2 regions of the Dialister sp. genome follow, and region 2 is predicted to be linked to the other one. Evidence: riboswitches for the same ligand, from Rfam matches in the RefSeq annotation. Region 2 holds a riboswitch; the other holds the start of a gene.

Region 1 (3,737 bases), 470 kb from region 2:
ATGTTGTAGTTAAAGACGGCGGCGCTGCAGCAGCAGCTCCGGCTCCGGCAGCAGCTCCGAAAGCAGCTCCGGCTCCGGCAGCAGCTCCGGCTCCGGCAGCAGCTCCGGCTCCGGCTCCCGCACCGGCTCCGGCTCCGGCAGCAGCTCCTGCAGGCGCAGGTGAATCTGTTGAAGCTCCAATGCCTGGTAAAGTCATCCGCATTGAAAAACATGTTGGCGACGCTGTAGCAGCAGGCGACGAAGTCCTCGTCCTCGAAGCTATGAAGATGGGCAACCCGATCATGGCTCCTTGCGATGGCAAAGTAACCTCTATGCAGGTTTCTGAAGGCCAGAGCGTACAGGGCGGCGATCCCCTGTTCACAGTTGGCTAATCCTTACAGGATTCCGGCTTGACACTAAAAGGAGTGATGCCTGCGCATCACTCCTTTTTCTTGTCCTACCAGTAAAAAAGCCCACTTTCCATGTTCTGGAAGGTGGTCTTTTTTTTATTATACTTAGAGGTCTGAGTCTTCTTCCCTGCTTCTTGTAATGAGCAGTCTCAGCATGGTAAGGCTTGATTTATCGATCGTGTAGTTTTTATCAAAGGCGGCGGTAATTCCATAATGGAAAAGTACAGGTCTCTCGGACTCTGTAACCGGAGCAGCGGCTACCAGGATATCATCTCTTCCCAGCATGGTAAGATATTGGATGAGTTTCACCAGAAGGCTAGTCCTGCTTTTGGCGGTGGAATAGTAGTAGATAAAATGGACGTCGTTGTCTGCCGCATTCTGCGCCGCATCTTCCGGTGGTTCAGGAGAGCCTACGTCCACATCCCATCCTGCATCGGCAAAGGTGGTTGCCGCTTCCTTTCGCTTTTCGTGTTCCCCATCGTCTTCCATTTCCGGTATGTAAATGCGAGGACGTCGTCCTTCTATTTCTGCAAACTGGCGGCTTAAGGTTACAGATTCTTCTCTGTCCTTTTCCTGCAATTTATCCATGTTTTCCTCCTCTTATATTTATTAACTCTAGCCTTGCCTGATATTAATTATAGCTTTATTATACCAGCGAATATGTGATGAGTCCATTAGAAATTGGAAATAGCAATTAAATGGTAATAGAAAGATAACATCTACATTATTATTAAATAATTGACAGTTAGAGAATAATGAATTATACTGTAACTGTAGTCACTTAGACAATTTCATATTTCTGACAGATGCGTAAGCATAAAAGAGAATCCGGTATAAGCCGGAGCGGTCCCGCCACTGTAAGGGGGAGTTTCTGTTCATATATGTCACTGGGGAAACCTGGGAAGGCGAGCAGGAATGGTGATCCCGAGCCAGGAGAACTATCTGTCAATGAATCACCGTTAAACCTGCGAGCGATGGGGAGGGGATTTGGGATGCAGGATCCCATATTACCGGCTGCCATTTTCAGGTGCCGGCTTTTTTCTTGCAATCATCTTAAATCCTGGAGGAGGTGAATCCCTGTAAGCTGTGAAATTGTCTAAGGAAGCACCAATTTTTGCCATCATGTTCTTTTGCGCTATCGGTGTTCATCATTTTATACCGTGCAAATTTGAAGTTTTAGAACACAGGACTGCGCAGGATTTGATTTCATTGAATTGGCTGCTCCGTCAATATTTCAAAGGAGGATATATTCATGGATGAACAGAAATCCCAGGAACCGGTAAAACAGCTGACTGATAAAGAGCTGGAGGAGATCCTTAAAAAATCAGAAGGGAATACGGATTTTCCCGCTGTTAAATTTGATGAATTTACGCCACCAACATGGGATGAATGGGTGGAGGCCTGCAATGTCCTGCTGAAGGGCAAGCCTTTTGATAAACTCATGTATACCAAGACTTATGAAGGTATCACTTTCGATCCTATTTATACATGGAGAACCGGTCCGGTAGCTATGGACGACAAGCTGCCTACCGATGATTATCCGGGCATGGGAGATTATCTCCGCGGCGCTACGGTGAATGGATATAAGGAAGCTCCTTGGGGAATTGCCCAGGCCTGTGATGAAACTCTTCCTAAAGAAAATAACGAACTTCTTAAACATGAAATCGATAAAGGTTCCACTGTATATAACGTCCGTCTCGACAGTGCTTCCACCGATGGCGTTGATGTAAAGGATGCAGAAAAACCAGGGGACACCGGTGTATCCATTACGACACTGGAAGATATGGCCCAGCTTCTTGATGGCCTTGACCTGGATAAATATCCATTCATGATGTACTGCGGTGCCACATCGGTCCGCATGATTGCGCTGGTAGCTGCTGCGTTAAAAGCTAAGGGAAAAGATACCAGCAAACTCCATGGCGTGATTGGTGCCAACCCCCTGTCCCAGCTGGCAAAGAACGGCACCCTGCCAAAACCTCTTTCTGCCTGCTACGATGACATGGCTGATTCTATCCGTTGGGCAAGGAAAAACGCACCGGGTCTTCGTACCATTATGCCAAGAAGTGAAGTCTTCTCCCGTGGCGGTGCCAATGCGGTACAGGAAGTAGCATATACTTTTGCCATGGCTGTGGAATATATTCGGGAAATGGAAAAAAGAGGAATTTCTATTCACGATATTGCCCAGTCCATCAATTTCGGCTTCAACGTGGGAACTATTTTCTTCATTGAAATTGCGAAACTTCGGGCTGCCCGTGAAGTGTGGGCGAATATCATGAAAGCCTTCGGTGCGGAAGAAGCAGATAGAAGCTGCAAGATCCATTCCCGCCCCGCTTATTTCTACCGCACCATTTTCGATGCCGGTGTTAATATGCTTAGAAATACTACGGCCATGTTCTCCGCTGTAGTAGGCGGTGTAGATACCTACGAAAATGAACCGTACGATGAGACAGTAAGAAAGGGCGATGAATTCTCCCGTCGTATTGCCAGAAATGCGCACATTATTCTCCAGGAAGAATTCGGTATGCTTCGTCCAATCGACCCGTCCGGCGGCTCCTGGGCACTGGAACACCTGACCATTGAAATGGCCCAGAAGATCTGGGCGGAATTCCAGAAGATTGAATCCATGGGAGGCTTTACGGCAGCTCTTAAGGCAGAGTATCCGCAGGAACAGATCCTGGATATCCTCAAACAGCGTTTCAAGGCTCTGGACTTCCGTAAAGACCGTGCTGTAGGCAATAACATGTACCCGAACATGGCGGAAGAACTGATCGAACCGAGGCCGGAAGATACGAAGACCCTGAAAAAGATGCTGTCTGACGGCGTAGAAACTTACCGCAAGGATATTGATAAAGAATATCTGGGCAAGAAGCTGGAAGAACTGGAAGCAGCTCCAGCTGAGGAAAAGCTGGCTAAAGCCATCGAAGCCTTTTCTGCCGGCGCAACCCAGAATGAAGTTTACAAGGCCATCACTCCGGATGGCGAACCGGAAAAGGTCAGAAAGATTACGGAACATCGCTGGACCGAACGGTTTGAACGGCTCCGCTTCGATACAGAAAATTACAAGAAAGAAACCGGTAAAAATGTGGAAGTATTCCTGGCAAATATGGGCCGTATTCCGCAGCATAAAGCAAGAGCCGACTTCTCCACTTCCTTCCTGCAGGTCGGTGAATTCAATGTCCACCTCAACAACGGCTTCCAGGATGATGAAGGAAAACCGGGCTCCCGTTGGGATAAGTGCGTAGAAGCACTGAAGAAAGGCTGCGATGATAAGGGTACCCCCTATGACTGCGCTGTTATCTGCTCCAAGGATGATACCTATCCGGAAGATGTACCGGCACTGGCACCACG
Region 2 (3,737 bases):
CTGACGGAGCCGATGAAATCGACATGGTCATCCATATCGGTGCCCTGAAAGCAGGAAACCTTACCTATGTGACCGGCGAAATTGCGGAAATGAAGGCAGCTGTTGAGGACCATATCCTGAAGGTCATCGTGGAGACCTGCTATCTGACGGAAAAAGAAAAAATCGATGCCTGCCGCTGCGTCACAGAAGGGGGCGCGGACTACATCAAGACTTCCACCGGTTTCGGCGGGAAAGGGGCTACATTGGAAGATGTGAAGCTTTTTCGGAAGTACGTGGGAAAGGATGTCAAAATCAAAGCGGCCGGCGGTATCCATACAAAGGAAGAAATGGAAGCGTACCTCGAAGCCGGCGCTTCCCGCATCGGTGCCAGCGGCGCCATAAAGGCACTCCTTGGATAAGTGATGAAGTGATAAGAAAAGCCCTTCCGGCGGATAACCGGAAGGGCTTTTCTTGATGGAAGCCGGGGGAGATAGGGCGTGGGCCCGGAAGGTCTGGACCTTTTGTGGCTTCGCCGCTGGACCTCAATCCTCTTCACTCAAATCTCAATTCTGCTTTTAATATCCCCGGATCTGTTTTTCATCGCTCATGTCAAATATGGGACCGTAGGCGGCGTTGGCCATGGCTTTGATGGCCCATACGCAGTTCTGGGAGGCGGAATAAATGTAGCGGTCCTCCAGGGGCACGATATGCTTTGCTGCCCGCATGGAGGCAATGGCGGGGTTTGCGAGGAAATCGTCCCGGTACTTTGCGGCGCCGGTGGTGTCGGAATCCCGATCTGTGGAGACGAAAAGCATGTCCGGGTCCGTCTTTACGATGAGTTCCGGCGATGTGGCCTGGCCGTTCACGCCGCCGGCCAGGGTGATGGCATTATCGATGCGGGCCCTGGTGAGGAGCTCGTCGAACATGGACCCCGGGCCGCCGTAGCGGGTCATCTGGGACACCAGGTACACCACCGGTTTCTTTCCCGTTTCCTCTCCCAGTCGGCTGTCGATTTCCGAGAGCTCACTGTCCATCTTTCTGATGACATTTTCGCCCCGCTCCTTTTCGTCCACCGCGGAGGCAATGATGCGGACGTCTTCCTTTACCTGCTTTATGGACTTCGGACCGTCAATGACCACCACCGGAATGCCCAGGTTCCGGTACATATTGAGGTCATTGCCACTGGTGTAGGTGGAGGCGATGATGAGGTCCGGCTTTGCTTCCGTGATGATTTCCATGGAAAGGCCTGTGAGGGGAATGGTGAGGGGGATATCCTTCGTATCGTCGGCAATGTAGGATATCACCGGGTCCCGATCCGCCTCCGTGGCGGCTACCAGCTTATCCGGCGTCACCACGGAAAGGAGCATGGTATCGATGGAAGCGGAATTCCCCAGGATCCGCTTCGGCTTGGCAGGAATGGTGACCGATGCGCCTGTGGCGTCTGTGACGGTGTAACTTTTTCCCTCTCCTACTGGTCCCATCTGCTTAAATCCGCATCCCCCAAGGGAGAGGAGGAGACAGAAAAGAGGAACCAGGGCTGCCCTGTATTTCATGGAAAGACCTCCTGTTGTTAATTATTTCCTTTAAATTATAACATGCAAATTGTAAATGATAAAATTATTAGCTTTATATTTACAAATTTTATCATTCATGTATAATAGAAGAGTAAGCTCATTATGAATTCATAATGGTTCGGGGAAGACCCGATGAAAAGAGAAGCGCGGTGAGGGAATCTCCCAAGTCCGCCACGGTCCCGCCGCTGTGAAGCAGAGAGGATGTCATGATGTCACTGGGAAACCGGGAAGACGGCACCCTTGAGGAAGCTGAGTCAGAAGAACTGCCTTATGAATAACAATGTCCGGATGGAAAGGAACGATACGATGTATATCTGCCCTTTGCAGACGGTCTTGTTTCTTACACCCCAAGTGAGGGAAATGAGGGAGGAATTCAAATGAAGAAGAAATTATTAGCAGCGTCACTGGCAGTGCTTTCACTTTCCGGCAGCGCTTTTTCAGTGGAAGCGGCCGAGGCGCCGGTATACTCTCTGGAGGGCATCGTAGTCACCGCCAGCCGGGTGCCGGAAAAGAAGATGGACTCCAACGCCGACGTGTCCGTGGTGACGTCAAAAGAAATCGCCGAAAAGCACTATGACGATGTAAGCGAAGCCATCCGCCATGTACCGGGGGTAAATATCGCATCCTATGGTATGAGCGGACAGACCAGCAATAGTGACCAAATTTATATTAACGGTTCGAAGAACGTGGTAGTTCTTGTAGATGGCATGCGGCAGAATTCAAATGGCAATACCCTGCAGAATGTGGACCTGTCCAGCCTTACAAACATGGATGCCATTGACCATATTGAAGTGCTGAAGGGTTCAGCCTCTACTCTTTACGGATCCGATGCCCAGGGCGGCGTCATCAATATCATCACCAAAACGCCAAAGGAAAATAAAGTCAGCACCACCCTCCGGGCTTCTGTGGGCAACTTCGGCAGGGAAAACTATACCTTTTATAACGAGGGCCGACAGGATAACTTCTTTTGGACCCTGGAAGCAGGCAAGGAGCTCATGGGAAAATATAAAGATGGCTGGGGCCGTCGTGTCGTTAACCATCTGAATGCGGATCATTACAATGTAAAACTGGGCTATGACCTGGGGAACGATTCGAATCTGGTCTTCCGGTATGAAAAGTATAAGTCCAATTACATTATGCCCAACACCGGCACGAATGATTCCACAGAATCCCATGGTAAGAAAGACAATGATTCCACTAGCTTCCAGTATAAGGCGAAAATCAATGACCGTCTGGACAACCTCTTCTCTGTATACCGGAATAACACCACCTTTGATGTACCAATGCAGTGGTTCAATATGAAAATGAGGACCAGCGGTATTTCCGACCAGCTAACCTATCGCATGGACCGGCAGACACTGACCGGCGGCATGGATTGGTACGAGGATGAAATCCGTGACTATCCGTCGGAACCGGAACTGACCGGCGCCAAGGTCCATAACCTGGCCTTCTACCTGCAGGATAAAATCGATATTACGGATAAATGGAATATTACTCCTGGCGTCCGCTACGATCATAATTCGCAGTTTGGAAGCCGTACCTCTCCCAGCCTTTCCATCGGCTATAAGCAGAGTGAAAATACCAATTACTACATCAACTACAAGACATTCTTCGTGGCGCCGAACCTGTATCAGCAGGATGTATACAGCGAGATGGATTATGGCAACACTAAATATTTGACGAAAGGAAATAAGGACCTTAAACCGGAAACCGGTTATACTGTTGAAATTGGCGCCAGTCACAAATTTGATGACACCATGGCAGGAACTGTCAACTTCTTCCATACCCATGCTAAAAATATGATTACAAATTCTTCTTTATGGGATGAATCGACAAATACGAGTATATATACATGGAATAATATGGATAAAGCATCTGTCAATGGCTTTAATTTGAGTTTGAATAAAGATTTCAGTAAGCACTGGAGTGCCGATATCGGATATTCTTACCTCCATATTAATGCAGCCAAAGGAGAGAACATCAACAACAATGGACGTCTTCCGGAAAGTGTGCTCAATGTGGGCGTCCATTACAGGGCAGACCGCTTCGATGCTTCCCTGGATGGCCGGGGTGTCATGAACCGGTATGGTATGAAAGCCCATCCCGAAATGAGAGATTACGGCAACTACTGGGTATGGGACCTGGCGGCCAACTACCACTTCACCAAAGGGGCTACCCTCTTTG

Evidence for each region. A riboswitch is a leader RNA that binds a small molecule or an ion and turns the genes downstream of it on or off. The one in region 2 is predicted to bind cobalamin.
Region 1: it holds a riboswitch for cobalamin, as region 2 does, so the genes downstream of both, ACFWUL_RS01490 (methylmalonyl-CoA mutase family protein) here and ACFWUL_RS11195 (TonB-dependent receptor plug domain-containing protein) in region 2, are expected to answer to the same signal.

What each region holds. Positions count from the first base shown of each region.
Region 1 is NZ_CP181256.1:364,621-368,357, forward strand. It holds gene ACFWUL_RS01480 (biotin/lipoyl-containing protein) at 1-371, shown strand, start outside; gene ACFWUL_RS01485 (hypothetical protein) at 495-977, opposite strand; cobalamin riboswitch at 1,177-1,350, shown strand; gene ACFWUL_RS01490 (methylmalonyl-CoA mutase family protein) at 1,642-3,737, shown strand, end outside.
Region 2 is NZ_CP181256.1:2,839,326-2,843,062, forward strand. It holds gene deoC (deoxyribose-phosphate aldolase) at 1-398, shown strand, start outside; gene ACFWUL_RS11190 (ABC transporter substrate-binding protein) at 555-1,532, opposite strand; cobalamin riboswitch at 1,651-1,839, shown strand; gene ACFWUL_RS11195 (TonB-dependent receptor plug domain-containing protein) at 1,931-3,737, shown strand, end outside.